2 regions of the Luteibacter rhizovicinus DSM 16549 genome follow, and region 2 is predicted to be linked to the other one. Evidence: predicted binding sites of a transcription regulator. Region 2 holds the regulator's gene; the other holds the start of a gene.

Region 1 (8,595 bases), 1.2 Mb from region 2:
GCTTGGCCCGTGCCGTCGGAATGTACCCGCGCGCCTCGCACGCGCGCAGTGCCGGCAGCAACCCGCGCACGCGCAGCGCGGGATCGCGACCGCCACGGATCATCTGGGTCAGCTGGACGACGAATTCGATTTCGCGAATGCCGCCGGGCCCCAGCTTGAGGTTACCGGCAAGGTCCTTGCGCGCCACTTCCGCATCGATCAGCGACTTCATCTCGCGCAGGCCGGCGAAGGCGGTGTAATCGAGGTAACGCCGGTACACGAAGGGCCGCAGCATGTCCTGCAGTTCGCGCCCGGCGGCGCGATCGCCGGCCACGGGGCGCGCCTTGATCCATGCATAACGTTCCCAGTCGCGACCTTCGCGCTGGTAGTACTGCTCCATCGCCGCGAACGGCAGCGCAAGACGGCCGGCGTTGCCGAACGGACGCAGCCGCAGGTCCACGCGCGCGCAGATCCCGTCCACCGTGGGCTCGGCAAGGAGTCGCACGAGTTGGCGCGCCTCGCGGATGAAGTACTCCCCGTTGTCGAGCGAGCGCGTGCCATCGGTATCGCCAGCCGAGGCATAGGCGAGGATCAGGTCGATATCCGATGAGAAATTCAGCTCGTTGCCGCCCAGCTTGCCGAAGCCGACCACGACCATGCGCTGCTCGACGCCGGCGGCGTCGCGCGGACGGCCGAAGCGTGCGTGCAAGGAATGTTCGGACCAGCGCAAGGCCGCGCTCAGCAGGGTTTCGTAGAGGGCACTGGTCGACGCCAGCGTCTCGTCGATGTCGTCGAGCCCGTTCACGTCGCGAAACACCAGGCGAACCGCCTCGGCATGACGGAAACGGCGCAGGATCGACATGCAGCGGTCTTCATCGGCCGGCAGGTCCAGCATGCTGCCCCGCGTCGCCGCGTCCGCGCTGGCGCGGAAGCGCTCGAGGCCGGCAGGAGCGAGCAATTCCGGCTGGCGACGAAAGACGTCGAAGGCGAAGTCCGAAGCCAGCAGCGTGCGGCGGATGCGTTCGGCCACGCCCGCATCGTCGTGAACGGGAATACGGGCCGCCCGACATGCCGCCATCACATCGGCATAACGGTGATCGATGAGTGCCCGTAGTTCGGGGCTTTCGCGCAGGGCTGGCGTAGGGACATTCATGAGGAGGCCATTGTGCCTGAAGCGGCAATTTGCGAAGAATCGTATGAAAAACCGGCGCTTTCGGTGACAACCGATTCATGTCCGTTCCGTTACAGTCCCTATCCCCTCGGGACTGGACGCGGAAGTCGGCTCTTATGACCAGCGCTTCGAAAACCTGGCGTGACCGCGCGGGACGCGCTGTGCTGCCGCTCATCACGGCGGTCCTGTTCGTCCTGCTCACGGGGCTGATCGACGGCAACCCGGGCGTGGGCACGGACCAGTGGCTTGCCCGCCCGGGCCACCTGATCGCCAACGCCATGCCCGGACTGATGCTGGCTACCCTCCTGCTGACGCTCACACGTCGCACCTGGCTCTCCTTTGGTATCGCCTTCCTGGCCCAGGGCGCGGTCTTCGCGGTGAGCGCCATCAAGGTGAAAAACCTGGGCACGCCGTTGCTGCCGGCCGACTTCGGCCTCGTCGGGCAACTGAGCAACGGCGGCCTGTCGCTGCTTTCCGGCTACCTACCGCGGCAGGTCGCTCCCTACCTGGCCATCGCCGCGCTGATCGGCCTGGTCGTCGTCCTGGTTCGCTTCGAGCCTCCCGTGTTCGCACGACGCACCTACGGCCGCCGGATCGTCGCTACCTTCGCGCTCGGCATGCTTTTCGTCACCCTCTTCGCGGGTACGCCGGGCTGGGCGAAGATCTACAACGGCCAGCGCCTCGGCATGATGCCGTGGTCGCCGTCGGAGAACGCCGGATACAACGGCGTCATGTCCAACCTCATGCAGTTTCATCTGCAGGCCTCGCGCAACAAACCCAAGGACGACCCCAAGGCCGCCCTCCAACTCATCGGCGACAACGACGCTGCGTTACGTGAGCACATGGCGCAGGCCGCGCAGCACACCCGGCAACCGCCGGACATCGTCATCATCCAGAGCGAATCGTTTTTCGATCCGTCCGCGGTGAACGGCTACGACGCGGATGTCGCGCCCAACCTGCATCGCCTCACGCAGCAAGGCAGTGGTGGCGGCCTGCACGTGCCGACCTTCGGTGGCGGCACCATCCGCACCGAGTTCGAAGTACTGACAGGCCTTTCACTGCGCTACTTCGGCAACATGCGTTATCCGTACCTGGACCTGCACAACCAGGTGGTGCCGAGCATGGTGCGTGCCCTGCGTTCGCATGGCTACGACACGGTCGCCGTGCACGGGCACAACCCGAATTTCTGGAATCGCCCGGCGGCCTTCAAGGCGATCGGCTTCGACCGCTTCGTCTCGCGTGACGGCTTCCCCGCGGACGCGAAGAACGACGGCACGTACATGGCCGATAGCGCCATGACCGACGAGATCATGGCGCAGTTGCCGGATGCCGGACCGTCCCGCCTGGTCTTCGCGATCAGCATCGAGGCGCATGGTCCTTACGATGGCTCCGACAACACGAATGTCGCCGAGCGCGATGCCATTCCCGTCCCCGCCGGCGTCGAAGGCAAGGACAAGATCGAGTGGCAGAACTACGTCTATCACATGCATCACGCGGACGCCGAACTCGGCCGCCTTGCCGATCTGCTGGCCAGGCGTGAACGCCCGACCATCCTGCTGTTCTACGGCGACCACCTTCCGGCACTGACCAACACGTACAACCACGCCGGCTTCCGCGACGGCCAGCCGTTCGATACGCAGATGGTCCCGTGGGTGCTGGTAGACGCACACAACGACGGCCCCCCGCCGGTCCACGGCGACATGGCGTCATGGATGCTTCCGGGTCTCGTGCTGGAGCGCGCCGGCATTCACGACGACGCGTATTTCGCCCTCACCCAGGTACTCGGCGGCCAGCTCGCCGCGCTCACCCGCTCGCCGGATGCCAACACGGCTGCGGAAGACGCGAACACGAAGCTGACCGATACAGCGATGGGCAATGTCGCCCTGCTTCGCCTGAAGAACAAACTCGATCCCCTGCTCGCCCGCTACGCGCTGCCCGACGCAGGCATCGATGTCGCTCGCCAGCCAGGCGATGCCGAACATGACGCCGAGGCGGGCGCGGGCCAATAGCTTTCCTCAGCGCTTGCGTTGGGGTGTGAGGCGCAGAGCCTTCGGTGCCCACCCTCGCTGGGGGCTCGAGGCAAAGAGCCTTCGGTGCCCACCCTCGCTGCTCAGACAGGTCCTCCGCGTTTCGTACCGGAAAGGCCGCTAACGCGGCCCATGTTCTTACTTGGCCTTCGGCCGCTCCACTTGTGCGGAACTCGCCTCGAGGGTGGGCACCGAAGACTCTTCTCATCCTTGAGGTGCGTGCGGGTCGAGCCGACGAAGCAACGCCGCTTTGGCTGCTGGCTCGTCGCTAGCGCCATCGCCATCGGCATCGCCAAACGGTGACTCGGCGCGCTAGTCGCGATCGTCCGCGCGAGACAGCGCGAGACAGCGCAGCGTCGCTGAATGAGTTCACCGAGCCGGAGTGGATGTACCCGCACGACTGCCGTAGTGGCCCGCTTCGGCGACCGCACCCACGGCTCGCCGTCCCGCTAACCGTATCGTCGTGAGAGACCTTGGTGTCCACCCTCGAGGCGAGTTCCGCACAAGTGGAGCGGCCGTAGGCCAGATAGGCACACGGGCCGCGTCAGCGGCCTTTCCTATACGGAACGCGGAGGACCTGTCTGAGCAGCGAGGGTGGACACCAAGGTCTCCCCGCGAGACGCCCAAGTGTACGGAGCGATGGCGAAGCCGAGCCGCCCCACGAGGTCGACGAGCGAGCCCGCGAACGAAGCACGGCACGTACGCCCGGACATGCGCGAAGAAGCCAAAAAAAAGACCCCGCTTGCGCGGGGCCTTTCGTGTAGCAAGCCAGGTGGCTGGACTTAGAAGTCCATACCGCCCATGCCGCCCATGCCACCGCCACCACCGCCATGGCCGTGGCCGTCGTCCTTCTTCGGCACTTCCGTCACGGCCGCTTCGGTCGTGATGATCGAGCCGGCAACCGACGCGGCGAACTGCAGTGCCGAGCGGGTGACCTTGGTCGGGTCCAGGATGCCGAAGGCGATCATGTCGCCGAACTCACCGGTCGCCGCGTTGTAACCGTAGTTACCTTCGCCAGCCTTGACCTGGTTGACGATGACCGAAGCCTCTTCACCGGCGTTGGTGACGATGGCGCGGAGCGGGGCTTCGAGCGTGCGACGGGTGATCGCGATGCCGAGGTCCTGGTCCGTGTTCTTGCCCTTCAGGCCTTCGAGCGCCTTCAGTGCACGGATCAGGGCGACGCCGCCGCCCGGGACCACGCCCTCTTCGACGGCTGCGCGCGTAGCGTGCAGGGCGTCTTCGACGCGGGCCTTCTTTTCCTTCATCTCGACTTCCGTCGCGGCGCCGACCTTGATGACGGCAACGCCGCCGGCAAGCTTGGCAACACGCTCCTGCAGCTTCTCGCGGTCGTAGTCCGAAGAGGTCTCTTCGATCTGCGCCTTGATCTGCTTGATGCGCGACTGGATGCCTTCGGCATCGCCGGCACCGTCGATGATCGTGGTGTTTTCCTTGGTGATCACGACGCGCTTGGCATGGCCAAGATCGGTGATCGTGGCCTTGTCGAGCGCCAGGCCGACTTCCTCGGAAATGACCGTGCCGCCGGTGAGGACAGCGATGTCTTCCAGGATGGCCTTGCGACGATCGCCGAAGCCCGGCGCCTTGACGGCGGCGACCTTGACGATGCCACGGATCGTGTTGACGACGAGGGTGGCCAGGGCTTCGCCCTCGACTTCCTCGGCAACGATCAGCAGCGGCTTGCCAGCCTTGGCGACAGCCTCGAGCACCGGCAGCAGCTCACGCACGTTCGAGATCTTCTTGTCGTGGATGAGGATGAACGGGTCGTCCAGCTCAACCTGCTGCGACTGCTGGTTGTTGATGAAGTACGGCGACAGGTAGCCGCGGTCGAACTGCATGCCTTCGACGACGTCGAGCTCGTTCTCGAGGCCCGAACCTTCTTCAACCGTGATCACGCCTTCCTTGCCGACCTTGCCCATCGCCGTGGCGATGATGTCACCGATGTTGGAATCGGAGTTGGCCGAGATCGTGCCGACCTGGGCGATCGCCTTGTCGTCGGCGGTCGGGTTGGACAGCTTCTTCAGTTCGGCAACGGCGGCGATGACAGCCTGGTCGATACCGCGCTTGAGGTCCATCGGGTTGATGCCGGCGGCAACAGCCTTGAGGCCTTCCTGGATGAATGCCTGGGCGAGGACGGTCGCGGTCGTGGTGCCGTCACCGGCGACGTCGGAGGTCTTCGAGGCGGCTTCCTTCACGATCTGCGCGCCGATGTTCTCGTACTTGTCGGCGAGTTCGATTTCCTTCGCGACCGAGACGCCGTCCTTGGTGACGGTCGGGACGCCGAAGCTCTTCTCGAGCACGACATTGCGGCCCTTCGGGCCCAGGGTGACCTTGACCGCGTTGGCGAGGGTGTTGACACCCTTCAGCATGCGGGCGCGGACGTCTTCGCCGAAGCGGACTTCTTTCGATGCCATGGTCTTTGAATCCTTAAATGATTAGTAAGTGAGATCGGGGGGAACGGGGCGAGCGAAAGCTCAGCCTTCCAGGACCGCCACGATGTCGTCTTCCTTCAGGAAGACCAGATCTTCGCCGTCGACCTTGATTTCCTGGCCGGCATACTTGCCGAACAGGACCACGTCGCCTTCCTTCACGCCCATCGGACGGAGCTGGCCACTGGCCAGGAGGAGGCCGGTACCGGCAGCGAGCACCTTGCCGCGGGTGGGCTTCTCGGTGGCGCTGTCCGGGATGACGATGCCACCGGCGGAAACGCGCTCTTCTTCGAGACGCTTGACGATGACGCGGTCGTGCAGCGGGCGCAGTTTGCTCATGACTTCTCCAAACATGTGTTTGACGGATAAGGAAAAAGGTCCACCCTGTTAGCACTTGATCAGGGTGAGTGCCAGAATTTTAGCCCTAAGCTTTCCTGATTCGGAAGAGCTGCGGATGGTCGACAGATGGCGGCGCCACGAAACCGTTCAAGGCCCCGGGTTCAAAAAAGGGCGCAAGAGGCCACAATCGACCCATGTCCGAACCCATCGTCGTCCTCATCGCCTGCCCGACGGGCGAACCCGCCGACACCCTCGCCCGCGCCATCGTCGAAGCGGGCCTCGCCGCCTGCGTGAACCGACTGCCCGGCGTGCGGTCCACTTACCGCTGGAAGGGCGAGGTCGTGACCGACGACGAAGACCTGCTGGTTGCAAAGACGACCCGCGAGGCCTTCGCGGCGCTGGAACGCTTCGTCCTGGCACACCATCCCTACGAGGTGCCGGAAATCGTCGCCCTGCCGGTCGTTGCCGGCCATGCCCCCTACCTGGCGTGGCTGGAAGCGAGTGTCGACGCAAGCTAACCCGGGTTCGCCCGGTCATAATGATCGACGCCCCACGCGCCTCGTCACCGCATCGCTCCACGGAGATCACCATGTCGTCGCTTCGCCGCCTTGCGCGGAACCTGGTCGCCGCGTTCGGCCTGTTGCTCGTTGCCCTGCCCGCATTCGCCCAGGGCGACGACGATCTGCTGCCCGTCACCGAGGCGTTTCACCTCACCACGGACGCCAGCCAGCCCGGCATGGTCAAGCTGCATTGGCGCATCGCGCCCGACTATTACCTCTATCGGGGCCGGATCAAGATCAAGGCGGCCGATGCCGGCGCGGTCTCGCTCGGTGAGCCGACCTTGCCGGATGGCCTGAAGAAGCACGACGAATACCTCGGCGACGTGGAGATCTACCACGGCGATATCGAAGCCAGCGTGCCGTACACGCTGCTCGCCGCCGGCACGACCACCCTGGCCCTCGACGTCCAGTACCAGGGTTGCCACGAAGTCGAGCCGAAGATCTGCTACCCGCCGAACACCGAGCACCTGAAGCTCACCATCGGTGGCGCCTCGACCATTCCGACGGGACCCGCTCCGACGGCCGCTGCCGCCACGCCACCCACTGGCGCGACCGCCGCCAATGGCGCCTCGCTGCTCGGCGCCCCGGCCGCGACCCCGGGCACCGATGCCGCCGCCCTGCCGGCCGAGCAGGCGTTCCGCTTCGAAGCCCTGGTCAAGTCACGCGACGCCCTGCTGCTGCGCTGGACCATGCCGAAGGACTACTACCTCTACCGCGACAAGACCGAGATCACGGTCGCCTCGCCCGCTGGTGTCACCACCGGTGAGCCGGAGTGGCCGAGCGGCGTCGCCCACCACGACGAACATTTCGGCGACACCATCGTCTATTTCGATCAGGTGGAGTTGCCCGTGCCGGTCAAGGGCGCGGCGGACGCAAAGACGACCGAACTCGAGGTCGCCTACCAGGGCTGCCTCGAGAACGGCATCTGCTATCCGGTAATGAAGCGTCATATCAGCGTCGACTTCGGCGCCGGTACGGCGACGGTCGGCGCCCCGGCCTCCGCCGCGCCCGCGACGGCCGCCGCCGTGAAGGACGTCGCGCCGACACCCCCGCCTCCGGGCCTCATGCCGAAGAACGAGGCGCCGCTCGGCTTCGTCGCCGCCATCGGCCTGGCGCTGCTCGGCGGCCTCGTGCTGAACCTGATGCCTTGCGTGCTGCCGGTGCTGTCGCTGAAGGCGATCACCGTGCTGGAGAGTGGCGAGAGCCAGGGAGCCGCCCGTCGGCACGCGCTCTGGTACACCGCCGGCGTGCTCGTCGCCTTTGCCGCCCTGGGCGTGATCATCGTCGGCATCCGCGCTGCCGGCCATGGAATCCAGTGGGGCGCGCAGTTCCAGCAGCCGCTGGCGATCGGCATCCTCGTCTACGTGATGCTCGCCGTGGGCCTGTCGATGTCGGGCGTGTTCGAGATCGGCGGCTCGCTGGGTAACGTCGGCAGCGGCCTGGCGTCGCGCTCGGGTCCGTCGGGCGACTTCTTTACCGGGGTCCTTGCCGTCGTCGTCGCCAGCCCCTGCACGGCGCCCTTCATGGGTTCGGCGATCGCCTTCGCCTTCGCCGCCCCGGTCGCCGTGGCCTTCCTGATTTTCCTCGCCCTCGGCCTTGGCCTCGCACTGCCCTTCCTGTTGATCGGCTTCGTGCCGGCGATCGCCCGGCTGTTGCCGCGCCCCGGTCGCTGGATGGAGACGCTGAAGCAGGCGTTGGCCTTCCCGATGTATCTCACGGCGGTGTGGCTGCTGTGGGTGCTGACCAAGCAGCGGGGCGCGGACGCGACGGCCCTCGTGCTGGCCGGTGCCGTCCTGTTGGCCATGGCGCTGTGGTGGTATGGCCGCCACGCCAACCGCGACCGCGGCCTGTCCTGGATCTTCACCGCCGTGCTCGCGGTGGGCGCCGTGGCGGCCCTGTGGACCGTGCACGGCCTGCCGGCGCCGACCGCGGCCACGGTCGCCAGTGACGGCATCGTGCCGTACTCGCCGGAGAAACTCGCCGAGCTGCGTGCCGCCGGCACACCCGTGCTGGTCGACATGACCGCGGACTGGTGCATCACCTGCAAGGCCAACGAACACGCGGTGCTCGACACG
Region 2 (8,595 bases):
ATCGTTCGTGAGGGTTTCAAACGCCTGATCGAGCTGGAACCTGACCTCGACGTCGTCGCCGAGGCCAAGAACGCCGATGAGGCGGTGGACGCCGTGACCCAGCATCGCCCCGACCTGGTGGCGGTGGACCTGTCCTTGCCCGACGGTAGCGGCCTGCCCCTGATCGAGCATCTGGCGAGCATCTCCCCGGACATGAAGATCGTGGTACTGAGCATGCACGACGGCGAACCCTACGTGTCCGAGGCGCTACGCCGCGGTGCGCGTGGCTACGTGACCAAGGGCGTGGCACCCGAGGAGCTCGTCGTTGCCGTGCGCGCTGTGTTGAGCGGCGAGCAGTACCTGAGCTCGGATCTGCGTGAGCGTCGCTCGGGCCGGTCCTCGGTGGACCTCGATCCCTTCAATCGGCTGACGGCGCGCGAGCGCGAGGTTTTCCTGTTGCTGGCGGCCGGACGGGCACCGAAGCAGGTGGCCGCCGAGTTGGGCATCGGGCAGAAGACGATCTATATCCACCGCGCTGCGGTCATGAACAAGCTCAATGCGGGGTCGGAACTCGACCTTTACCGGATGGCGCAGGAGCGGGGGCTCATTCGCGCCTAACCCTGCGCCCGGTCGAGCATCTTCTTGGCGTGGGCGCGGGTTTCCTTGGTGATTTCCACGCCGCCGAGCATGCGCGAGAGCTCGTCGCGGCGGCCAGCGGCGTCGAGGGTGTGGATACGCGTGCGGGTGGCTTCGCCGTCGCTTTCCTTGGCGACCTGAAGGTGTGCGTGGCCTTGCGCGGCGACCTGGGGCAGGTGGGTGACGCACATCACCTGGACGCGTTCGCCGAGGGCGCGCAGTTTCTGGCCGACCACTTCGGCGACCGCGCCGCCGATGCCGGTGTCCACTTCGTCGAAGATCATGCAGCCGATGTTGTCGTTGCCCAGCGTGGCCACTTCGATAGCCAGGCTGATGCGGGCGAGTTCGCCGCCTGAGGCCACCTTGCGTAGCGGGCGCGGCGGCTGGCCGGGATTGGCGCTGACCAGCAGTTCGCAGCGTTCGCGGCCCTGCGGATCGGGCTCGTTGCCTTCGACGCGCTCGAGCGAGACCTCCAGACGACCGCCGGCCATGCCGAGCTCGCCCATCAGGGCGGCGACCGACGTGCCCAGACGGCCAGCGGCCGCGGCACGTGCGGCGGATAGCGACGCGGCGGCTTCGTCATAGGTCTTGTGCAGACGATCGCGCTCGCGGCCGAGGCGATCCAGGGCATCGCCGGCGCCTTCGAGTTCGGCCAGGCGCTCGCGGATCTCCTCGGCCTTTACCGTCAGTTCCTCGATCGGCAGCCGGTAACGGCGCGAGAGGTCGTGCAGGTGGGTGAGCTGGGTGTCGACTTCGGCGAGGCGCTCGGGGTCGAGTTCCACGTCCTGCGCGTAGCGACCGAGGCCGTCCACGGCTTCGCCTACCTGGATCTGTGCGCTGTCGAGCAATTCGAGGGTCGGTACCAGCGAGGCGTCCAGTTCGGCCAGGCGCGACAGTTCGGCGTGCGCGCGGAGCAGGGCGCGACCCACGGCGAACTCGCTCTCGCCGTCGAGGATCTCGACCACGCCGTTGGCGCCTTCGGCCAGCCGTCCGGCGTTGGCCAGGCGGCGATGCTGGGCTTCGAGTTCTTCCAGCGCCGCGGGCGACAGGGCCCAGCGGTCCAGTTCTTCCAGTTCGTGGGCAAGCAGTTCGATCTGGCGCTCGCGATCGTCGCCGCCGGACAGGCTGCGGATGCGCGCGACGGCGTCACGCCAGGACTTCGCGGTGTCGCGGACGCTGGCCTGCAGCACCTCGTTGCCGGCGTAGGCGTCGAGCAGGGCCATCTGGTGCTGGCGCGAGAGCAGGGCCTGATGTTCGTGCTGGCCGTGGATCTCCACGATGAGCGCGGCCAGGGCGGACATCTGCGCGAGGCTGGCGGGGCGGCCGTTGATCCAGCCGCGCGAGCTGCCTTCGACGCGGATCACCCGGCGCAGCTGGCAGGTCTCGCCGTCGTCGAGTTCCTCCTGCCGGAGCCACGCGGTCGCTTCGGGCAGGCCGGTGAGGTCGAATTCCGCGGCCAGCTCGGCGCGGTCGCTGCCGGAGCGGACCATGCCGCTGTCGGCGCGGGCGCCGGCCAGGAGCATCAAGGCGTCCACGAGCAGGGATTTGCCCGCGCCGGTCTCGCCGCTGACCACGGTGAGCCCGGGCCCGAAGGCAATCTCGGCTTCTTCGACAACGGCAAATTGGCGGACGTAGAGCGAGGTGAGCATGGCGACCGATGGCGGCGGATGGAATCGCGCCGATTGTAGCGGGAGGCGCGTCGCAGAAGCCGAGACTTGCAACAAGGGCGTCGAGACCTTATTGATAGCCGGACGAACCAACCCCTCCGGCCCGCCCACGCGCATGAATCCGTTTTCCGGTCACGACATCGATGCACGCGCGCGCCGGCTGCTGCGTACCCTGATTTCTCAGTATCTGTCCGATGGGGAGCCGGTCGGCTCACGCACGCTGGCGAAGTCCTCGGGCCTGGAAGTCAGCCCGGCGACTATCCGGAACATCATGGCCGACCTCGAAGAGGCCGGACTGGTCTCCTCGCCGCATACCTCGGCGGGTCGTATCCCGACGCCGCGCGGCCTGCGCCTGTTCGTCGACAGCCTGCTCGAGCTCAAGCCCCTGCCGCGCGACGACATGGCCCGCCTGCAGGGCGGCCTGCCGCCGCATCAGACGACGACACGCGACCTGCTCGGCAACGTCTCGCACCTGCTTTCGGCGATGACCCACTTCGCCGGCGTGGTCACCGTGCCGCGCCAGGGCGATTTCCCGCTGCGGCACATCGATTTCGTCAATCTGCCCGACGCGCGGGTGCTGGTGATCCTGGTCTTCTCGGATAACCAGGTGCAGAACCGCGTGGTCCAGCTCGTCCGTCCGCTGGAGTCGGCGGAGCTGGAGCAGGCGGCCAACTATCTCAACGCCCAGTTCGCCGGCTTCCGCCTGGCGGACATCCGCGCCCATCTGGCCACCGAGCTGCGCGAAGCGGGCGGGGAACTCAATCGCCTGCTCACCGGTGTGGTCGAACTGGCCACCGCCTCGTTCAGCGCCGATGAGGACGCCGACGACGTGCTGGTCAGCGGCCAGACCAACCTGATGGGTTATTCGGAGCTGGCCGACATCGAGCGGCTCCGCGACCTTTTCGACGCCTTCCAGCAGAAGCGCGACCTGCTTCAGCTGATGGAAATGTGCGTCAAAGCCCCTGGCGTACGCCTGTTCATCGGCGAGGAGTCCGGTTTTTCGGCCCTCGACGGCTGCAGCATCGTCACCGCCACCTACGGCACGAAGGGCCGCATGCTCGGCGCGATCGGAGTTATTGGACCGACGCGTATGGCATATGAGCGAGTGATCCCCGTGGTACAAGCCACCGCCGGACTGCTCAGCGACGCCTTGAATCGCGCCGCGGCGACCTCATAAACCGCCACGGGAGGCGGGTTTAGTATTTCCCGCGAATGTTCGACCCTTCCACGGAGGGGTCGGTACGCTGACATTTGGAGTAAACATGCAAAACAACGATCCCCACGCGCCGGATCCGGCGCAGGACGGCGCGGCCGACAGCGCCATCCAGGCTGAGCTCGACGCCCTCGGCGTCCAGCTGGCCACGATGGAAGCCGAGCTGGCGCAGGCCCGCGAGACGGTGCTGCGCGAAAAGGCGGAGATCGAGAACCAGCGTCGTCGCATGCAGCGCGATGTCGATCAGGCTCGCCGCTTTGCCAACGAGAAGTTGCTCGCCGAATTGCTGCCGGTCTACGACGGCATCGCCCTGGGCCTGACCAACGAGGCGGCGGATGCGAAGACGCTCCGCGAAGGCCTGCAGATGTCGCTCGATCAGCTGAAGAAGGTCACCGAGGCCAATGGACTGACCATGGTCGACCCGCTTCACCAGCCGTTCAATCCGGAGCATCACCAGGCGATCAGCTCGGTCGAGTCGAACGAGCATGCGCCCAATACCGTCGTCGCCGTGGTCCAGAAGGGCTTCGTGCTGAACGACCGTCTGCTGCGTCCGGCGCTCGTCGCCGTGGTGCGCGACCACTGAACAGCGTTACCAAAGATATTGAATCGATGGGGGTTACCCCCATTTTCCTTAGCAGTCGCGGCCGCGGGGGCCGCATGAAATTCGGAGCAACGTAACTATGGGCAAGATCATCGGTATCGACCTCGGTACGACCAACTCCTGCGTCGCAGTGATGGAAGGTTCGACCGCACGTGTCATCGAGAATGCAGAGGGCGATCGCACCACGCCGTCCATCGTGGCTTTCACCAAGGACAACGAAGTCCTCGTGGGCGCGCCGGCCAAGCGCCAGAGCGTGACCAACCCTTACAACACCTTCTACGCGGTGAAGCGCCTCATCGGTCGCAAGTTCACCGACGCCGAAGTGCAGAAAGACCTCAAGCTGGTTCCCTACGGCATCGTTGCGCACGATAACGGCGACGCCTGGGTGCAGACCGCCGACGGCAAGAAGATGGCACCGCAGGAAGTCTCCTCGAAGGTGCTGATGAAGATGAAGAAGACCGCCGAGGACTTCCTCGGTGAAGCGGTCACCGAGGCGGTCATCACGGTCCCGGCTTACTTCAACGACAGCCAGCGCCAGGCCACCAAGGACGCGGGCAAGATCGCCGGTCTCGACGTCAAGCGCATCATCAACGAGCCGACCGCTGCCGCGCTGGCTTACGGTCTGGACAAGGCTGCCACGGGTGACCGCAAGATCGCCGTGTACGATCTGGGCGGCGGCACGTTCGACGTGTCGATCATCGAGATCGCCAACGTCGACGGCGAGAAGCAGTTCGAAGTGCTGTCCACCAACGGCAACACCTTCCTCGGTGGTGAGGACTTCGACAACCGCGTCATCGACTATCTCGTCGAAGAGTTCAAGAAAGAGCAGGGCATCGACCTGCGCAAGGACCAGCTCGCGCTGCAGCGCCTGAAGGACGCCGCCGAGCGCGCGAAGATCGAGCTGTCCTCGGCGCACCAGACCGACGTGAACCTGCCGTACGTCACCGCCGATGCCTCGGGTCCGAAGCACCTGAACATCAAGCTGACCCGTGCCAAGCTCGAGTCGCTGGTGGAAGACCTGGTCAAGGGCACGATCGATCCGTGCCGCACGGCGCTGAACGATGCCGGCCTGAAGATCTCGGACATCCACGAGGTGATCCTCGTCGGTGGCCAGACCCGCATGCCCAAGGTCCAGGAAGCCGTGAAGGACTTCTTCGGCCGCGAGCCGCGCAAGGACGTCAACCCGGATGAAGCCGTCGCCGTCGGCGCCGCGATCCAGGGTGGCGTGCTGGGCGGTACCGTCAAGGACGTCCTGCTGCTCGACGTCACCCCGCTGTCGCTCGGCATCGAGACGATGGGCGGCGTGATGACCAAGCTGATCGAGAAGAACACCACGGTGCCGACCAAGGCCTCGCAGACCTTCTCCACGGCCGACGACAACCAGACCGCCGTGACCGTGCACGTGCTGCAGGGCGAGCGCGAGCGTGCCAATGCGAACAAGTCGCTGGGCAAGTTCGACCTCTCCGGCATCCGTTCGGCACCGCGCGGCCAGCCGCAGATCGAAGTGACCTTCGACATCGACGCCAACGGCATCCTGCACGTGTCGGCGAAGGACAAGGACACCGGCAAGGAACAGAAGATCGAGATCAAGGCCGGTTCGGGCCTCTCGGACGAAGAAGTCGCGCGCATGGTGGCGGACGCGGAAGCGAACCGCGAGGAAGACAAGAAGTTCCACGAGCTCGTGCAGGTGCGTAACCGTGGCGACCAGCTCGTCCACGCCACGCGCAGCCAGCTCAAGGAGCATGGCGGCAAGATTCCGGCCGAGCAGCTGGCCGGTATCGACAGCGCGGTCTCCGAGCTGGAGAAGGCCCTGGGTGGTGAAGACAAGGACGTGATCGAGTCGAAGATCACCAACCTCGAGCAGGTCGCCCAGGCGCTCTCCGCCGCGGCACAGTCCGGTGGTTCGCAGGACACCGCGCAGCAGTCGGCTCCGGGCGGCGGTTCGGCGCAGCCGGACGACGTGGTCGACGCCGAGTTCACCGAAGTCAAGGACGAGAAGAAGTAAGTCGTCTTCTTCGGTAAGTAACGACGCGCTGCGGGCTTCATGCCCGCAGCGCGGTATCGATAGTCCAGGGAAAGCACACGTGTAATGGCCAAGCGCGACTACTACGAAATTCTCGGTGTGGAACGCACCGTGACCGAGGGTGACCTCAAGAAGACGTTTCGTCGCGTTGCGATGAAGTATCACCCTGACCGCAATCCGGACGACCCGGAAGCGATCGACAAATTCAAGGAAGCCAAAGAGGCTTACGAAGTGCTGGCCGACGCGCAGAAGCGCGCGATGTACGACCAGCACGGACACGCCGCCTTCGAGGGCGGTGGGTTCGGTCGTGGCGGTGGCGCCGGTTTCGGCGACGTCGGCGATATCTTCGGCGACATCTTTGGTGACATTTTCGGCGGCGGTGGCGGGCGCCAGCGCGCCCGTCGTGGCGCCGACCTGCGCTACATGATGGATCTGGATCTCGAGGAAGCCGTGTTCGGCGTCGAGAAGAAGATCGAAGTACCGACCCAGGTCAATTGCCACCATTGCAACGGCTCCGGTTCGGAAGACGGCAAGGTGTCCAAGTGCAGCACCTGCGCCGGTCACGGCCGCGTTCGCATGCAGAACGGCATCTTCTCCATCCAGCAGGCCTGCCCGACCTGCCATGGCTCCGGCCAGAAGATCGACAAGCCCTGCAAGAAGTGCCACGGCGAAGGTCGCCTCGAGGAAGAGCGCACGCTGTCGGTGCGGATTCCGGCGGGCGTCGACAATGGCGACCGCATCCGCCTCACGGGGCAGGGCGAGGCCGGTCCTGCCGGTTCGCCGTCGGGCGATCTGTACGTGGAAGTGCGGGTGCGCGAGCACGCCATCTTCCAGCGCGACGGCAGCGATCTCTACTGCGAAGTGCCGATTCGTTTCGCCCAGGCCGCGCTCGGTACCGAACTCATGGTGCCCACGCTCGAAGGCGAGATCCCGGTCAACGTGCCACCGGAAACACAGACGGGCCACCAGTTCCGCATGCGCGGCCGTGGTGTGAAGTCGGTCCGCGGTGGCGGCACCGGCGACCTCATCTGCACCGTGGTGGTCGAAACGCCGGTACGCCTGACCAAGGAACAGCGCGAACTGCTGACGCAGCTCGAAGCCACGTTCGTCGGCGAAGGCGCCGCCAAGCACACGCCGCGCTCGACGACGTTCATCGACGGCGTCAAAGACTTCTGGTCCCGCGTCACTTCGTAAGAAGCGACTGCGTTGTGGTAACTGCATTGTGTGGGAGCCGCTTCAGCGGCGATGCTTTTGCTCGTAGGAAGAGCATCGCCGCTGAAGCGGCTCCCACAAAAAGCGGCTCCCACATCGAGCGGCCATGAACTAGGATTGCCTTCCCGCATTGCGAAGGCTCCCCCATGACCCGTCCCGCCCGTCTCGCCATCAGCGGCGCCTCCGGCCGCATGGGCACCGCGCTGCTCGGCCTCGTGCGTGAGGACGAACGCTTCGAACTCGTACGCGCGATCGTTTCGTCCGGCTCGCCGCGTCTGGGCAAGGCGGCCTTCGGCGATGTCTCGGCCTTGCGCTTCACCGACTGGACCGACGCCGGCGATATCGATGTCGTCATCGACTTCAGCGGCCCGGACGGTCTCGGCGCCGCGCTCGATTATTGCGAAGCGTCGGGCGCCTCACTCGTCACCGGCACGACCGGCCTCGAGCCCGCGTTGGAAGATCGCCTGACCAAGGCCGTCGAGCGGATCGCTGTGCTGCGCGCCGCCAACTTCAGCCTCGGCGTCGCCGTGCTCACGCGCCTGCTGCGCGAAGCCGCCGCCGCGCTGCCGGGCTGGGACCTCGATATCGTCGAAGCGCATCACGGCCGCAAGGAAGACGCGCCATCCGGTACAGCGCTGGCGCTTGGCCACGCCGCTGCGGAAGGTCGGGGCGCCACGCTGGAGGAACTGGCGGTGTATGCCCGCGAAGGTCGCCCCGGTGCGCGCAAGAACGGCACGATCGGCTTCGCCGTGGTCCGCGGTGGCGACATCGTCGGCGAGCACCAGGCCTTGCTGATGGGGCAGGGCGAGCGGATCGAGCTGGCCCACCGGGCGACGGACCGGTCGATCTTCGCCCGCGGCGCGCTCGAGGCCGCCAACTGGATCGCCGGCCGCGCCCCCGGCACCTGGTCCATCGAGGACGTCATCGCCAGCAAGATGTAGGCAGCGTTGTGGGAGCCCACCCATACCTCGAACGCGTGTTAACATTCGCGCCGAAGTCATTGGGGAGTAGCCATCCTCTACCCCGAGGAGTTCGCGTCAACATACTTGGTGGCCTCGTGCCCCATGGCGCGAACGGCACAGCGCCCGGAGAGTGCGCTGCCCGCCCGGCGAGACCTTTGGCCAGCGACATGCTTACCCGGGCCGGGCGAGCGGTGTGGCTGTGCCATCGGTATATCTCGCTCGCCCGGCCCTAGATAAAACATGCTGCTGACATGCTTTTTGTTCCTGGTTTCGGCCGGGGCTATCTATTTCGCCTGCGAGTA

Evidence for each region. The regulator HrcA, encoded in region 2, represses chaperone genes, less so after heat shock. The targets are predictions, from matches to a motif close to TTNGCACTCNNNNNNNNNGAGTGCNAA.
Region 1: BJI69_RS04520 (co-chaperone GroES) is a predicted target of HrcA. The motif match lies at 6,009-6,035, and genes of this name have one in related genera.

What each region holds. Positions count from the first base shown of each region.
Region 1 is NZ_CP017480.1:970,150-978,744, forward strand. Features, by position in the region: gene glnE (bifunctional [glutamate--ammonia ligase]-adenylyl-L-tyrosine phosphorylase/[glutamate--ammonia-ligase] adenylyltransferase) at 1-1,132, opposite strand, end outside; gene BJI69_RS04510 (LTA synthase family protein) at 1,267-3,159, shown strand; gene groL (chaperonin GroEL) at 3,960-5,606, opposite strand; gene BJI69_RS04520 (co-chaperone GroES) at 5,667-5,960, opposite strand; gene cutA (divalent-cation tolerance protein CutA) at 6,155-6,478, shown strand; gene BJI69_RS04530 (protein-disulfide reductase DsbD family protein) at 6,550-8,595, shown strand, end outside.
Region 2 is NZ_CP017480.1:4,557,209-4,565,803, reverse strand. Features, by position in the region: gene BJI69_RS20835 (response regulator transcription factor) at 1-597, shown strand, start outside; gene recN (DNA repair protein RecN) at 594-2,264, opposite strand; gene hrcA (heat-inducible transcriptional repressor HrcA) at 2,398-3,459, shown strand; gene grpE (nucleotide exchange factor GrpE) at 3,545-4,078, shown strand; gene dnaK (molecular chaperone DnaK) at 4,176-6,101, shown strand; gene dnaJ (molecular chaperone DnaJ) at 6,186-7,313, shown strand; gene dapB (4-hydroxy-tetrahydrodipicolinate reductase) at 7,478-8,272, shown strand; yybP-ykoY riboswitch at 8,322-8,514, shown strand; gene BJI69_RS20800 (sodium:calcium antiporter) at 8,534-8,595, shown strand, end outside.